3 regions of the Oceanobacillus kimchii X50 genome follow, and region 1 is predicted to be linked to each of the others. Evidence: riboswitches for the same ligand, from Rfam matches in the RefSeq annotation. Region 1 holds a riboswitch; each other region holds the start of a gene.
What was found. Region 1 has a riboswitch for preQ1 ahead of C794_RS02195 (QueT transporter family protein). Riboswitches for the same ligand answer to the same signal wherever they lie in the genome.

Region 1 (5,937 bases):
CGATCGTTGGATGGAGACAAAGACTGCTAAAAGCTTAAATTGTCATTGTCCTGCAGTATCTTGCTTAGGACCCAATGTACTTGTTAAAAATGCATACTATAAAGATGTTGATTTTCAACAGCGAAAAGCACGAATAAGTCAATCGAATTAGAAGGGCTACCAAAAGGAGTATCTATTAGATCATTATTGTACTTCTTTAATTTGCCTATTAACTTTCAGGCACTTCAAAGATTCAACCACCTAGAAACATAGTTAGGAAAGTTAGACCGTAAATAGACAACTATATTCTCACAGTAAAGGTGGCTTAATCTAATGGAAATATGGGATTTATATGATATAAATCGAAACAAAATAGGGAAAACACATCAAAGAGGAATAGAGATTCCCGAGGGGTGTTTTCATCTTGTGGTTCGTGCATGGGTAAAAAATGATAAGGATGAAGTTTTGTTATCAAAAAGGCATCCACATAAGCCTTTCGGAGGATTCTGGGAGAACACTGGAGGCTCAGCTATTCAAGGTGAAAATAGTCTCCAAGCAGTATTAAGAGAAGTATCGGAGGAAATAGGGTTGCAATTAATACCAGAAGATGGGAAGTTAATTCTTCAACAAACTAAAAATGTCTCGCATCAAGATATTTGGTTGTTTCGTTCGAATGTAGCTATTGATGAGCTATCTTTTCAAGAAGATGAAGTTGTCGATGCTATGTGGGTGGATAAAGGTAAATATTATGATATGCAAAATGAAGGTTTGATTGTTCCTACCATTTCAGTATTTTCGGCTTGGGAGGATAAACCATACATCTGAAGTTACAGAAAATGCTACTGTCCTAGTAGCATTTTTTTGTGCATGCATAGAGTTTATAAAAATTTGTGTACTGTGTATAACTAAATAACTTAAATAGCCATGTCCGGCGCATGCGCCTTTGTTCTATAAAATCGGTCCACTAGCCGACGACGAAAATATCCCGAGTTAATAGAATAAAGAGTGTGAGAAATATTCGAGGAGGAGCATACAGATGTTTATTTCAATAGATGTTTATAAAAGTTATGTAGATTATAAAATGGAGGACCTTCGTAAAACATCGGAACTCATCAAAAAAAGTAAAAAAAGTAAGTGAATGAAAGGGTAATTATCTGTATCTTTTAGATGAAATTTTCAAAATAGGGTTGAACTTTTCACGTGAGGCTTTACAATAAATATAACTTATTTGTAATTGTGGAGGGTACGAGAGATGCCGATTAAAATACCGATACACCTACCTGCAAAAGATATATTAGAAAAAGAGAATATTTTTGTGATGGATGAACAACGTGCGATTACGCAAGATATACGACCACTGAATATATTAATCCTCAATTTAATGCCTGAAAAGCAAAAGACAGAAACGCAATTATTGCGATTTCTAGGTAACACACCTCTGCAAGTTCATATTTCATTTTTACGAATGTCCTCGCATGAATCAAAGAATACGAGTAAGTATCATTTGGATACTTTTTATAAGAAGTTTAAAGAAATAAAATCCAAGAAGTTTGACGGGATGATTATTACAGGATCGCCTGTAGAGCATTTGCCATTTGAGGAGGTAGATTATTGGAAAGAATTACAGGAGATAATGAATTGGTCTAAAGATAATGTTACGTCAACATTGCATATTTGTTGGGGGGCACAGGCAGCTCTTTATCATCATTATGGTATTGATAAATATCATTTGCCACAAAAGTGTTTTGGTGTATATGAGCATAAGCTGCTTCATCCGCATGAACGTTTAGTGCGAGGGTTTGATGATTATTTCTTTGCACCACATTCTAGGTATACTGATGTATCTATAGATGAGATTGAAACACATCCAGATCTACAATTATTAGCAAAATCGGATGATGCTGGGGTATTCTTACTCGCTTCAAAAGATGGAAAGCACATTATGGCAACGGGGCATCTAGAATATAGTGCAGAGACTTTAGCAGAAGAATATCTTCGTGACCATCAAAGAGGTATTGATACGGCCATTCCAGAAAATTATTTTCCCGACGACAATCCGAAAAAGGATCCGAAATATCGTTGGAAAAGTCATTGTAGTCTACTATTTTCCAATTGGTTAAATTATTATGTTTATCAAGAAACTCCATATCAGTGGGGGGGATAGCACAGAAAAAGGCTTTCGAATTACTCGGAAGCCTTTTTAATATGACTTGGAGAAGAAATAAGTACGGGATGCTGTTCTAGAGTTGCTTGTTCATAGGCTTCTACAAGACCATGTTGTTGAATTTTTTGTCTGGATACTTGTTTATATTGAATAGAAATAGGAAAAGGTTTATCAAATGGAAAGTTATCCATAACAATGGTGTCTTCATTTTGCCAGTTTATTTGTAGCTGTTCATTGAGTACATGATGTAAAGTATGATTCGTTGGAATTCCTTTTTTGAAAAATGGATGTTGTTTTTCTCCGGTAGCACCAGGCTCGTTCATACAAGCAAATAATGAAAGATTATCTGAAATTTGGAGCAGTCCGTAATGAAATTCAAACAAACGTTTGTTGAAATTCGGAAGTGTCCCTATGATACGTTCTTGTCTTGTTTCTTCATGTTCAACAAAAGCTTGTGCTTCAAGAGAAGTATTATTAGCTAAAAATCTTTTGTAATGTTCACTACACAGTAATGCAGCGTATAAATCCACTTTTTCTACTTCATTAATTCCATACTTATATAATACGGTTTTAGGTACATTAGGGAAATCGGCAAATGTATAAGGTTGATTGGTGACATCATTCCAAAATGGTTGGCGATCAAATTCTTTCCACCCCAAATCATGTTGGTAAGCAGCATAAAGAACAGAATCTCTCCATTCTTCACCTTGAAAGTGATCCAAATTCCAATTATCGAGTATATCTCCTGATATTTGAGCATGATCATCTTGTGTTATTAATATCAATTCATCTTCTCTTTCTCTAACAATCATTTTGTCCCATCCTCTCTTAAATGGTAGACTTTCAAAAAAGAACCTTAGACTTGTCTAAGGTTCTTTTTACTTTATATGAGCTTATCAAAACGTAGTCGCTTGTGCAAAGCAAAGAATAATGGAATACCGATTAATAGTACACCAAATTCTCCAATTGCAGTTGTTAACCAAGTAAACCAGAAAGGAAGTTCTAGTGCAAGGTTCAATGCAAACGCAATGATAAACATATTAAACGTAAATACAATCGTATTTAGAAATAAGAGCGTTAATTTGTCCTTAATATATTTAGATAAGATAATAATAATTCCTAGTGAAATAACAGAGTGAGCAACCCCGAATACGAGGTCATACCAACCAAGTGGTGAATTAAGATTAACGATAAACACTCCAATTACAATTCCAAAGAAATAACGCTTATCAAATACGACTAAATGATTAAACATTTCTGAAATGCGAAATTGTATATTTGTAAAACCGAATGGTGCAATAGCTATAGAGACAACGACATATAAAGCCGCTATTAAGCCATTAATTACTAACGTTTTTACGTTCATATTTAATTGTCCTCCTAGTTTTTTTGCGTGGGATGGTTACGAACCACGTTAAACCTAAATTATGATAACAGTGTTTATCTAGATTTGTAAATAGTATTGTGTAAAATTTGTGTAAAAAGCATTCATAGATTCTCAAAAAACTAATTGCATTGTTTATTACTTTTTGTCCCTTACTAAATTTATAATAGTTGGACAAATATCTATATGAGGAGGGTTGATAAGTTATAGTAATATTTTTGCTAACATAATGTTTTCCCTACTAATTATGTTTTTTTTCGTACATGTATAATCTACATTTTTCTCGTAATTAACGATGAAAACTCTACTAAATCTCCATTAAAAAGAAGCGTGTTTAGGAACACGCTTTTTTAACTTCTTTTTATTTTTCTTTTATACTATAAATAACGTAGGCAATGATTCCGCTGGCAAAACCTAGTATAATTCCTATAGTTATTGACAAGAGTAAGTTTAATTGAAAGACAATGCCTAAAATGATACCGATAATACAACCTAATACCATACATAAAGGCATCACAATAGTCATGAGGTTATTAGCATTTTTTGAATTATCCATATCAAAACTCCTTAAAGCAAACTTCAAATAGTAACTTTTTCAATTATTCATAAAATTCTAATATAAATTTACGTCTTAGACAACCATTAATACAATAGTTGTAATGAACTATATTTGACAAAATTTCATTTAATTACTTATAATCGGTCAAAATGCATATAATCATTATAATTTAGTAAATAATATTTCTAACGGATTGTTAAGTATAGTAAAATTAATTTGATATTTAATAAAGTAGAAGTAGGAAAACTAGCTTCTACGATTTTTTCACGATTCTGTACTTTTGGTTGAGATAGGTTAGGCAATAGTAACTTGTAACTTTTTTTAAAGAAAGTGTGCTTTCTTACCCCTCTCTACGATAAAAAAATAAAAGGAGTGATAAAAATGACTGGAGTAGAAATTGATTTAGTAGTATCAGATAGCTTAAAAGCATTGGAGTATTACGAGAAGATATTTGATATTGAGCGAGTCGAGGTTTCAAAATTCTCGAAGGGTGAGAACGAGGTTATTTTCAGTCTCTATGGAGTACGTTTTCATATGCTGGATGAAAATCCAAAATTTGAATTAATAGCTCCAAGCCAAGATGATCCTAAAACAATATGGTTTAATGTATTAGTTCCTGACATTAATGACACATACACTAAGGCGATGGAACTGGGATGTGTTGAAGTACAAGCCGTGACAGACCTTCCTGACTACGGCGTTTCGAATGCTATGTTTATTGACCCTTTTGGATATTTATGGATGTTACATCAAGTATACAAAGAAGTATCACATGAAGAACGTTTAAAACTTTGGGAAGAAAAAAGAGATAGTATGTAAAAGAGTTTGTTTAAGGTGCTACTTTAACTTTTAAACATGAATGATATTGAATAGAAAACAGACTTTTTAAATGAAGGTCTGTTTTTATTTTACTGCAAATTATTTATCCCACAGGTAACAATAGATGGTAAGCTGGACAATATTGACCAGGTTCAATTATAAAGATATAATTAATTACATAAAGTAAGTTACTATTTAAACATAATAAAAGAGGGAATAAATATGGAAAATAAATTTTTTGAAACACCAACAATGTATATCCAAGACGTTACACTTCAAGTAAGTGATTTAGAAAGATCGATTTTATTTTATGAAGAGGTACTTGGGTTACATGTATTAAGAAAAGAGAATAATCAAGTAAAACTCAGCGCCAATGGTCAAGATGTAATCCTAACCTTGGAGCAACCAACGAACGTAATCTCAAAACAACGAAGAACCACAGGCTTATATCATGTGGCTATATTACTTCCAACCAAGGAAGACCTAGGAGCTTTTTTACGTCATTTTATGCAATTGGATATTTCAAATCAGGTGAAAATTGGAGCTTCTGATCATATTGTAAGCGAAGCGATATATATTTCAGATCCAGATGGAAATGGCTTAGAGATTGCAAGGGACCGTCCTTCCTCTGAATGGTCATGGAATGTAGATAATCAAGTCACCATGAGCACAGAACCCCTTGATGCGCATGGTTTATTAGAAGCTGCTATTCAACATAAATGGAATAGTGCTCCAGAGAATACCATTGTTGGGCATCTTCATTTACATGTGGACGATTTATCAAAAGCTAAGGAATTTTACACAGAGGGTCTAGGGTTTCAAATTGTCACAAGATACCCAGGTGCATTGTTTTTATCCGATGGGGGCTATCACCATCACTTAGCGGTTAATATCTGGAATGGAGAAGGTGCACCTAGCCCGCAAAAAAATGAAGTCGGGATAAAATATTATACGTTGCGTTATCCTTCTGAAGATAAAAAACAAGCTGCTATTCACCGATTAACTCGTTTAGGATATAAGGCAGAGGATGAT
Region 2 (5,937 bases), 1.9 Mb from region 1:
TAGTAATAATAACGTTCGTATAAGAAATAATTATTTATCTCTTGTACGTACATTTATTATAGGATATTCAAAATATCTTAAGTAAATTCACAAAATTAGTAAAAAAGAGCCAATTCATAAGAATTGGCTCTTTTTTACTCTTCTCTGTTTTATATGAATATCAATTAAGGTATATGAAAATACAAGCTATGAATACATGACTTGAAGTAAATTAAGAAGGCTTTATCACATGGTCTGGACTGTTGCCCTCGTATTTTCTAGTCCATTTAACCAAAATATAAGCAAATGGAGTATCCAATAATGCGACTAGACATTTCCAAATATATTGCGAAACGATCATACCTAGCAGTACGTTTGTGGGTACTATCCCCAAAAATGCAATCGTAATAAATAATACAGTGTCTATGAATTGACTTGACATTGTTGCTAAATTATTTCGTAACCATAATTTTTTCTTACCATGCTTATGTTTAAACCAATGAAATATAGACACACTTAAATTTTGACTTATTACATAAGAAGTTAAGCTAGCAAATATAAGTCGAAAGCTTCCACCTAAGATTTGTTCAAATTCGGCTTGTGCATGAAAATCTGGAGCCGGTGGTAATTGTATAGAAATGTAGATAAATACCATAGCAATTATTTGTGTCAGAAACCCAGCTAGCACCGTTTTTCTTGCTGCAGCCTTACCATAAACCTCACCAATAACATCTGTCATTAAGTATGTAATAACATAAACGATAGCAGCACTTGGAAGTATAAAACTTCCCATTTCAAATAACTTTACTGAAAGAATATTTGATAGCAATAACAAACCTACAAAGATTGCACTAAAATGAATATACATCCTGTCCTCTTCCCCTTTATATTAGGTTAGAGGATCTTACTTTTCCCCTCTATCGATTATCTATATTTTCTGGATACATATCATGTTGGATAAGTCGTTGGTCCGCCATTTTCTCAAATTTTGTTCCTGGTCTACCATAATTACAATATGGATCAATAGAAATACCACCACGTGGAGTAAATTTCCCTCGAACCTCTATGTATCTTGGATTCATTAGATCAATCAAATCATTCATAATAATATTTATACAGTCCTCATGGAAATCCCCGTGATTCCTAAAACTAAACAAATACAATTTCAATGATTTACTCTCTACCATTTTAATATCTGGAATATAACTAATATAAATCGTTCCAAAATCAGGCTGATTTGTTTTTGGACATAACGTAGTGAATTCTGGACAATTAAATTTAACAAAGTAGTCACGTAGTGGATGTTTGTTCTCAAAAACCTCTAACACTTCCGGTGTATAATTAAAATCATATGTAGTTCCTTGACTTCCTAATAACTGAACATCCTGAAGTTCATTTTCATCTCTACCTGCCATAATTATTACCTCCTTTTCCATAAAAAAAGCCATGCCCCTAAGGAACATGACTTGAATAATCATTGTTTGTCCTTAGTTTTTTATAGAGGGTTGAAGCTAAGAACCTCTACCAAAATTATGTTTGGTGTACAAACAATGATTATAAGTATTATTAGTGTTTATGTCAATCTTAATATTTTCATCTTACTTATACGGATGTCGCCCCTTGACCACCATCGATTCGATAATAGGAACCACTAATAAATGAAGCTTTATCTGAAGATAAGAATAACATAAGGTTCGCTATCTCCTCAGCTGTCGCATAACGATTCATCGGTACAGATGCTTCGAATTGAGCTCTAGCTTCTTCTGCCTTATCACCCATTGCATTCTTCTCAATACTTCGCATCATTTCTGTGTTAACTCCTGAAGGTGCAACCGCATTGACGCGCACACCATGCTCCGCCATTTCTAGTGCCGCTGTTTTATTTAATCCAATTACAGCATGTTTAGAAGCAACATATGCACTCATACCAGGAGCTCCTAATAATCCACCATTAGACGCAGTGTTAATAACTACACCAGATTTTTGTTCTTTCATTACTTGTAGTACATACTTCATTCCAAAAAATACACCCATAACATTAACGTCAAATACATTACTAAAATTCTCTTTTGTTTGTTCTGTGATGTTATTAAATTGACCATTGATTCCTGCATTATTAATAAATATGTCTATCATTCCATATTTTTCTTTTGTTATATCCACATAATTTTGTACATCTTCTTCTTTTCCAACATTTGCTGTAATTAATAGAATTTCTTGAGTATCAATTTCATTAGCAGCCTTCTCTAATGCTTCATTTTTAAGATCTACTAGTGCCAATTTTGCTCCTTCACGAGCATATGCTTTTGCCACCTCTAAACCTATCCCTCCGGCACCTCCGGTAATTAATACAACTTTATCTTTGAACATATCTTTAACTCCTTTAACAAACTAGATTTTATTATAGTTTTAACTAATTCGAATACAATATGCTTATTAAGTATCCAATTTATATTAATTAAAAATATTCTTTACTAGTTAAATAAAGTATGGTATATTCAACAAAATTACATATGTGATGAAGATTCATATATGTGAATTAAAGGAGGTGATAGTATGTCTGTAAAATCTGCCAAACGCGCATTAGACATTCTAGACTTATTAGCAAGATATACAGATGGGTTATCAATTAAAAATATTGGCGACAAGTTAGAATTGCCACAAAGTAGTACGTTTAACCTTTTAAAAACATTACATAACGAAGGATACGTTCGACAAGATGGTATGAAACTATATTATTTAGGTGAAAAGTTAATACCATTAGGAACAAGTGCTTTAGAATCATTAAATATACATACGGTAGCAAAACCTTATTTAACCAATCTTATGAAAGCGGTTAAAGAGACTGTGTTTATGGCAATGTTATCTAAAGATGAGCTAGTATATATTGCAAAAATGGATGCTGACAGATCAATACGCACGACTGCACAACCTGGATATAAAAAGCCAATATATTGTACTGGACTTGGTAAGACGTTCTTATCTTTTATGCCTGAAAGGGAAAAAAATGAATTATTAAATCGCATTACCTTAAAGAAAATCACTGCAAATACAATTACTGATAGAACTCAATTAGAAGATCAACTGCAATTGTTTCAAAAACAAGGATATAGCGTTGATGATGAAGAAAATGAAGATGGCTTGTACTGTTTAGCTGCTCCAATATTCGATAGTCAGAGACAGCTTTTAGCAGCTATAAGTGTTGCAGGACCAAAAGATAGAATGATAAAGCAAAAAGAATCTACTATTACAAATCTTAAAAAAACAGCCCAACTTATTTCTAATGGGATGGGATATGTATAAAGAAAGGAGTACGGAAAATTGGATGTTATTGGAATCGGAGAAACAATGATATCACTAACCCCAAATAGGAATGGACTTATTAGACAGACATCCTCCTTTGAACCACGTGTAGCTGGTACAGAAACCAATACATTAATCGGATTAAGTAGACTGGGCCATAGTACTGGTTTTATAAGTAGATTAGGTGACGATGAATTGGGCGCGATGGTATTAAAAGAATTACGAGGAGAAGGTGTAGATACCACTTTTATTGAATTTGATTCGAGTCATCAAACTGGATTATTTCTAAAAGAAATTATTAACGAGTCCGATGTTCATGTTTATTATTATCGCGAACATTCAGCAGCTAGCCAAATGAATCCTAATCTACTTGACGAAAGTTATATTTCTTTAGCTTCTTATCTTTTTATAACTGGAATTACTCCAGCGATTAGTGAAAGTTGTAAACAAACTATTTTTACAGCAATAAACATGGCTAAAAAAAATGGTGTAAAAATTGTCTTCGATCCAAATATTCGTAAAAAACTCTGGTCAGAAATAGAAGCGAGGGAAACATTACTCGATATATTAAAGTTGTCCAATATTGTCTTACCAGGAATTAGTGAAGGTCAATTTTTATTCGATAGTAATGACCCAGAAGAAATAGGTGAAAAATGTATGGAGTTAGGTGCAGAGTTAGTTGTTGTCAAACTCGGTGAAACAGGAGCCTATTATTGTACAAGTGATCAAAGTGATCATGTCCCTAGTTTTCCAGTAAAACAAGTGAAAGATCCTGTTGGTGCTGGAGATGCATTTGCAGCTGGTCTATTATCGGGGCTAATTGATGAATTAAGTGTTAATGAAGCAGTAAAACGCGCATGTATCACTGGTGGATATGCTACAACTTATGTAGGAGATTATGAAGGGTTTCCAGATAGGTCTCACTTTGAACGTTTGTCCAGTCTATCTTCGAGCGAAGATGTAAGTCGTTAATTTTAGTGATAAGAAGGAGGATATTGCTATGGATATTTTAAAACGAGTCGAAACAGAAAAGCTAATTGCTATTATACGTGGTTACAATACTAATGAAACTATTAAAATAGCAAAAGCTCTATATGAAGGTGGAATTAGATTACTCGAAGTTACTCTTAATAGTGATAATGCTTTAGATACAATAGGTGCATTACATTCACACTTAGAAAAGGATGTTCTTATCGGTGCAGGAACCGTACTTGACTCCGAATCGGCTGTGTTAGCAATAAAAGCTGGAGCAAAATTTATAATATCTCCAACATTGGATGTAGAAACAATTAAAGCGACTAAAAGATATGGCGTGATTAGCATACCCGCTGCTTTTACTCCTACTGAAATATTAACCGCCGTAGAGGCAGGAGCAGATATTGTTAAAGTTTTTCCAGCATCCTCATTAGGACCAAATTATGTTAAAGATATTCATGGTCCTTTACCACATATAAAATTACTTCCTACAGGAGGTGTAAATGTCGAAAATGTAAACGAATTCATTAAAAAAGGTGCGATTGGAGTAGGATTAGGCAGTTCCTTAGTACCTAATACGATAAAAGTCACAGATGAATTCTTAGATCAAGTAACAAACAATGCAAAGCAATTTACAATCAAAAATGAAAACGTTATAAATTGGAGTTGATCATATGAAAATAACAGATTATAAAATATATCAGGTACCACCTCGATGGTTGTTTTTAAAAATAGAAACAGATGAAGGAATTGTAGGTTGGGGAGAACCAGTTATTGAAGGTAGAGCATCTACAGTGAAAGCGGCAGTTATAGAACTTATGGAAAATTTGATTGGCAAAGATCCTCAAAGAATTGAAGATCATTGGAATCTAATGTACCGCTCCGGTTTTTATCGAGGCGGCCCAATTTTAATGAGTGCTATTGCTGGAATTGACCAGGCATTATGGGATATTAAAGGAAAATTCTTCAATGCACCTATCCACCAGTTACTAGGTGGAGCCTGTAGAGATTCAATAAAAGTATATTCTTGGATTGGGGGAGACAGACCTTCAGATGTTGGAGCAGCTGCTAAAGAAGTAGTAGATAGAGGTTTCCAAGCAATAAAAATGAACGGGACAGAAGAACTACAATATATTGACTCCCATCAAAAGATTGATGCAGTTATAGAAAGGATTGCTGCTGTCAGAGAATCGGTTGGTCCTTATATTGGAATTGGGATTGATTTTCACGGACGTGTCCATAAGCCGATGGCAAAAATTTTAGCAAAAGAATTAGAGCAATTTAGACCAATGTTTATCGAGGAACCCGTACTTCCAGAAAATAATGAAGCATTGAGAGATATTGCTAATCATGTAACTACTCCAATTGCAACAGGTGAGAGAATGTTCTCTCGCTGGGATTTCAAAAAGCTTTTATCAGATGGATATGTAGACATAATTCAACCAGATCTATCTCATGCAGGTGGAATTACAGAAGCGAAAAAAATCTTTTCAATGGCAGAAGCTTATGACGTTGCAGTAGCTCCACATTGTCCATTAGGGCCAATTGCTCTTGCAGCATGCTTACAAGTCGACGCTTCCTCGCATAATGCGTTTATTCAAGAGCAAAGTCTAGGAATACATTATAACGTAGGAAACGATTTATTAGACTATATTGTTGATAAAGATGTTTTCACTTACG
Region 3 (5,937 bases), 1.3 Mb from region 1:
AGTTGTTTCAAAAATAGATTGAACGTCAAAATGTGCTCTCCCAGTAGCAATTACTACTTCTACTCCGTTGGCCTGAGCAGATTTAATCGACTCTAAGTTTGTCTTACTGATTTCATTCCGTTCGTTAAGTAGTGTACCATCTAAGTCTACGGCAATTAAATTCACCATATCATTCATCTCCTTGATCATTAATCTCTGCTGTTAAAAGTTCAACATGATGTTTATGCAGCAATTCCCTAAATGCTTGTGGCGGTGTTTTATCTGTAATTAATAAATCAATATCTTGTAAATCCGCAAATCGGAAAAAATCCGTATTTCCTAATTTAGTATTGTCAGCTAATGCGATTACCTGCTTAGCCTGTTGTATCATTTTTCTTTTCACTGCACCATCTTCTTCATGTGCAATTGTTAATCCACTTTCAGAGATACCTACAACTCCAATAAAAACTTTATCTACATTGTATTCGGAAAGTTTATCTATTACAGAAGAGCCATATACATATCGATGCTCTTTTTCCAAAATCCCACCTAACAACTGAATATTGATATTTGAATTAGAGGATAATACTTCTGCTTGATTAATAGAATTGGTGATTATCGTACATTCGGTATTGTTAATATGCTCAGCACATGATTGTACTGTAGTTGAAGCATCTAAGATTATCCTGTCACCCGGATAAATTAACGATGCTGCTTTTTTACCAATCACCTTTTTCTCATCTGAAACAATGTTTAGTCGATGGGAGTAATTTTTAATTTCTGTATGGATGGAAGGGAGGAGAGCTCCACCACGAGTGCGCACAATTTTGCTTTCTTCTTCAAGCTTCACCAGATCTCTACGCGCAGTATCTCTCGATATATTGAAAAGTGAACATATTTGTTCAACGGAAATTCTTTTATTTTCTTTTAAATAATCCAATATAGATAACAATCTTTCTTCTTGATACAAAGAAATCTCCTCCTTTTAAGTAATTATACAATAAAATTAAGTGTTTGTAATTATAAATAAGCAAAAATAAGTAATTTTATAAGATTGGATATAAATTTATAATATAGCTTCGTTGTAAAAACCAAAATAAGCCTAAAGTTTGTGAGAAGTAGAAAAGAGAGCAGTTGTAAAAAACATAACTTACTTATAATCCGAAGAAAGTAGTGAATAAAGTGGCTCTAAAAACGAAAAAAGCCTTATAATCCGAAGAAAAGTAGTGAATAGAGTGGTTCTAAAAGCTATAATTCTTTAGAAATCAAAATAAACAGAACAAAGTTAAATCTAAAATAAGTTGGAAAACAAAATGCCCTGGTTTGCATTTAATAGCAAACCAGGGCTAACTAGCAAGCAGATTTACGTAATTAATCCCAAAATATTTTTGTGATTAATTATATAACTCTCTGTGAATTATTCGAGATTTGCGTGCTTGCCGTACATGGTCTGAGAATCTAATCCTTTTTTGTTCATAAACTTCAGAATTAGAGCATCGTAAAATAACATCATTGTTTGCTCAAAAAGAGAGCCCATTGGTTGGATAGTTTGGTAATTATTTTCTGTGTGATTTTTCGTAGCTCCGGGTAAATGAACTACAATATCTGCTAACTTTCCAATTGTGGATTCCGGTGCAGTAGTTACTACCGCAACCGTGCCCCTAAAGTTTTTGGCTTTTTCAGCGATGGAAACTAAGGTTTTTGTTTCTCCTGAACCTGATCCGATAATTAACAAGTCGTTTTCTTCTAAATTAGCAGTTACGGTTTCTCCCACTACATATGCATCAATTCCCATATGCATCATTCTCATCACAAAAGATTTTCCCATAAACCCAGATCTTCCGGCACCAGCGACAAAAATTTTATTAGATTCTGTGATACTATCTATTAATTTCTCTGATTCATTATCAGAAATTAACCGGATTGACTGGCTTAATTCCTGTATGATTTCAGAAGCATACTGTGTTGTTTTCATTATTTATCACTATCCTAATTGGATTAATTCTTTCATTTCACGAGCAACGGCTTGTTTATCTTCTTTGCTTGTGATTCCGCCACCTACAATGATGAGGTCGGGTTGGTGCTTAATTACTTCTGTAAGTGTTTCTTGCTTGATTCCGCCTGCGATAGCTGTTTGGGCTTGTTTAACAACACTTTTAATGGTTGCAAGATCTTCAAAAGAGTTCTTACCTACAGCTTGTAAATCATAGCCAGTGTGTACACAGATGTAATCTACACCTAGTTCATCTAATTCTTTTGCACGTGTTTCAATATCTTTTACGGCAATCATATCGACAAGGATCTTTTTGTTATGTTTTTTTGCTTCTTCCACGGCTCCTTTGATCGATTGATCTTCGGCTGTACCAAGAATTGTAATAATATCAGCTCCTGCTTGAGAAGCTTGACTTACTTCATATCCAGCTGCATCCATAATTTTGAGATCAGCTAATACCGTTAAGTTCGGGAAAGCAGCCTTCATTTCTTTTACTGCTTTAAGTCCTTCATTAATAACGACGGGTGTGCCAATTTCTACGATGTCAATATATGATTCAACTTCCTTTACTAATTCGATTGCTTCTGGAATGTTGACAAGATCTAATGCTAGTTGTAATTTCATATTGAACTCTTCCTTTCTTTGGTTAACTTTAAAGTATGATGTCCATTATAAGTTCTAACTATCATGAACGGAAGTACGCACTTTTAACTCATATAGTGACAAAAAGTATACTGTAAAAATCAGGATTATTTGTTGCAAATAAAAAACCATATACATTTGTACATGGTTGATTATGTGTTATTCGTTGAATTTTCTTTAGAACGATCTAGATGGTCTTCTAAAAAATCTTTGTAATCTTTACCCCAATCATACATTGCTTCTAATATCGGCATTAATGTTTCTCCTCGTTCCGTCAGCGAATATTCTACTTTCGGAGGTACGACGGGATAAACTTCACGATGAACAATAAAGTCAGATTCTAATTCTCGAAGCTGATTTACGAGCATACGCTGGGTAATATTAGGCATGAGTGATTTCAACTCGTTAAATCGCTTCGTACCTTCTTTTCCTAAATACCAAAGAATTAGCATTTTCCACTTACCGCCAATTACTGCTAATGTTAATTCTTTTTCACAGTTGAAATCTCTATTGCAAACATGTCCCATGCTTTTTCTCCTTTCAAAATAACGATAGCTATCTGAACGATTGTAAAAAATTATATCGTTTATATTTGTGTGCATCAAATAAGAGGAATTATTTAAATGTTCATAAAATAAAATATTCAAAGTATAGAACATTGGTAAAACTATTAAAATCAAAGTAAACTTACCTATATTTTCAAGCGGAAATATGTTAATCTAACGTTGTGAATTAAATAGAACACTGCAGTATTGTAGGAGAGGTTCGCGATTTAAATCCCTCTATAAAAAACTAAGGAGATAAACAACACGCTTCTTTGTGTTGTTTTTTTTGATTGTATGGACTGTGAAAGTAAAACGGTCACTCATCAGCAAACATTATTTTCTTCTTCTTTTTTATATGGGATGGATTCATATTTGAGGAAAAGAGAGGAGAAATAATATGTTTAAAAAGCCGAAAGTTTCTATTGTTCAACAAATAAGGGGGAGATTGAAATGATGCAACAAATATATCCTGTTATCCCCCATTCGTATGCTTATGAACTTAATAAGGATTTTCATTTTTCAGCAGCTCATTATATTCCACAAGATCAAGCAGGTAAGTGTCAACAAATGCATGGACACACGTATTTTACAAATATAACAGTTGTTGGAGATGAACTCGATGAAACTGGATTTTTAGTAAATTTTAAACAGATTAAGGATTTGATTCATAAACGCTTTGATCATGGAGTAATCAATCATGATTCTGCTTTTTCAGATGAACAAGCAATTGACTTTCCAACCACAGAAGTAGTCTCTCGTAAAATTTATGAAATCATTCAGGATTATTTAGATGGTTTGCAAAATAAACCGAAATGTATACAGGTTTATTTACGAGAAACTCCTACTAGTTACTGTATCTATCGTCCGAGAGGGGAGAAATCAACATGAAGATTCCTGTTTTAGAAATATTCGGTCCTACTATTCAAGGGGAAGGTATGGTCATTGGCAGAAAAACGATGTTTGTGCGTACTGCAGGCTGTGATTATTCCTGTTCTTGGTGTGATTCTAAATTTACATGGGATGGATCGGAAAAAGACTCGATTCAAATGTTGGAACCAGCAGAAATTTTTGATTCTTTAAAAGAAGTAGGAGGCAACAAATTTGGCCACGTAACGATTTCAGGTGGAAACCCTGGATTATTGAAGCAAATAGATAGTTTGGTCGATTTATTGCATCAACACCAAATAGAAGTCGCTCTGGAAACACAGGGAAGTAGATGGCAAAATTGGTTTACAAAAATAGATGATCTAACATTATCTCCTAAGCCACCAAGTTCAGGAATGAAAATTAATTTTACTACGCTTGATTACATTATTGAGAGATTACATAAGGAACAAGATGGACATTTTAGTTTGAAAGTCGTTATTTTTGATGAAGAGGATTTGGCCTACGCAGAACAAATACATGAAAGATATCCATCTGTTACATTATTTCTACAGGTAGGAAATGATAATCTAGAAGCGAATGAGAATGAAAGCTTATTATCTGATCTATTGGAGAAATATGAGAAATTGATCGATCGTGTGATGGAAAATAAGTTACTTAAGGATGTTCGAGTATTACCACAATTACACACTTATTTGTGGGGGAACAAGCGGGGGGTTTAATCCTATATTAAAAAACAAGGAACCGATGTTGCCAGCGTTCCTTGTTTTTAAATTCATGCGAATCTATTTAAAGAAAAATGGGATATATCCAAACTAGTTTTTCCTCGAATGGCTAATTGACTCAATAATTCTCCTACGCCGCTGCTAAATTTGAATCCGTGACCAGAGAACCCACAAGCGACTAGTACATGTTGATAGTTTGGAAGTCGATCTATGATGAAATTGCCATCTGGTGTATTCGTATAAGTGCATACTTTTCCTTGTCTATGCTGTAATTCAGGAGACATATATCGATGAACAAATTGGCTGACATCTTGTTCGTCTTCGGAATATGTACCAAATTTTTTCAAAGGTTCATCTGCCTTCACAGGTTGGCCACCATCATGTCTGCCAACTTTTATACCAGCTTTATCAATACTCGGGAAGCCGTAATATGTTTCGTTTCCATTATCAAAGGACCAAGCAGGAAAGATATCAGAATGATAAATAGATTCGGCTGCTGAGAACCACGAGAACGTTTTACGTATTGGAAATAACGGAAGCTGATAGCCAAGTAAGGATAGGATTTGATTCGTTCCTTTCCCAGCAGTTATGATAAGCTGTTTTGCTTTAATCGTATTACTAGATGAATGAATTGTGATGCGTTGATTCGTTACATCCAAACGGTGAATACATGTATTTGTATAAATTGTAGCGCCAAGTGCTGTAGCAAGTTCTCGATAAGTCTGAAGGGCATTTTCACTCATTAACACTCCAGAATTAATTTCATAAACCCCCATTAAATGATTTGGTAAGTGATATCCTGGCCATCTATTATTTATTTGCTCTGCTGATAGAATCTCAGTTTGTAAATTATATTGACGAGCAGATTGTATCACATTATGTAAAAATACAGAATTCTCCGGTCCTATATTTAATACACCTGTTTGGTGGAACACATCTTGATTAAACGTTTGATTAAGGTCGTTCCACAATTCTTGCGACCTCAATGCCAAAGGTACATATGCTGCGCCCTCACCATATGCATGTCGTATAATACGGGTTTCTCCATGATGAGAACCTTCTGTATGAGGTGGATCATTCGAGTCAATAAGTGCTACCGTTTTTCCAGCTTTTGAAAGATAGTATCCTGCTGATAATCCCATTGATCCTGCTCCAATAATTGCAATGT

Region 2: linked by a shared signal. The riboswitch ahead of queF (preQ(1) synthase) and the one ahead of C794_RS02195 (QueT transporter family protein) in region 1 are both predicted to bind preQ1.
Region 3: linked by a shared signal. The riboswitch ahead of C794_RS15125 (6-pyruvoyl trahydropterin synthase family protein) and the one ahead of C794_RS02195 (QueT transporter family protein) in region 1 are both predicted to bind preQ1.

Annotation. Positions count from the first base shown of each region.
Region 1 covers NZ_CM001792.1:379,440-385,376, forward strand. Annotated here, with positions in the region: gene yfkAB (radical SAM/CxCxxxxC motif protein YfkAB) at 1-151, shown strand, start outside; gene C794_RS02175 (NUDIX hydrolase) at 313-804, shown strand; gene metA (homoserine O-acetyltransferase MetA) at 1,232-2,143, shown strand; gene C794_RS02190 (DUF3891 family protein) at 2,164-2,955, opposite strand; gene C794_RS02195 (QueT transporter family protein) at 3,027-3,509, opposite strand; PreQ1 riboswitch class I at 3,518-3,562, opposite strand; gene C794_RS19620 (hypothetical protein) at 3,889-4,083, opposite strand; gene C794_RS02205 (VOC family protein) at 4,468-4,905, shown strand; gene C794_RS02210 (VOC family protein) at 5,128-5,937, shown strand, end outside.
Region 2 covers NZ_CM001792.1:2,234,930-2,240,866, forward strand. Annotated here, with positions in the region: gene C794_RS11700 (queuosine precursor transporter) at 212-847, opposite strand; gene queF (preQ(1) synthase) at 897-1,394, opposite strand; PreQ1 riboswitch class I at 1,461-1,507, opposite strand; gene C794_RS11710 (SDR family NAD(P)-dependent oxidoreductase) at 1,582-2,349, opposite strand; gene C794_RS11715 (IclR family transcriptional regulator) at 2,536-3,282, shown strand; gene C794_RS11720 (sugar kinase) at 3,301-4,254, shown strand; gene C794_RS11725 (bifunctional 4-hydroxy-2-oxoglutarate aldolase/2-dehydro-3-deoxy-phosphogluconate aldolase) at 4,283-4,927, shown strand; gene dgoD (galactonate dehydratase) at 4,932-5,937, shown strand, end outside.
Region 3 covers NZ_CM001792.1:2,914,453-2,920,389, reverse strand. Annotated here, with positions in the region: gene C794_RS15150 (Cof-type HAD-IIB family hydrolase) at 1-168, opposite strand, end outside; gene C794_RS15145 (DeoR/GlpR family DNA-binding transcription regulator) at 170-949, opposite strand; gene hxlB (6-phospho-3-hexuloisomerase) at 1,397-1,954, opposite strand; gene hxlA (3-hexulose-6-phosphate synthase) at 1,964-2,596, opposite strand; gene hxlR (transcriptional activator HxlR) at 2,767-3,141, opposite strand; PreQ1 riboswitch class I at 3,369-3,416, shown strand; gene C794_RS15125 (6-pyruvoyl trahydropterin synthase family protein) at 3,610-4,047, shown strand; gene queE (7-carboxy-7-deazaguanine synthase QueE) at 4,044-4,766, shown strand; gene solA (N-methyl-L-tryptophan oxidase) at 4,820-5,937, opposite strand, start outside.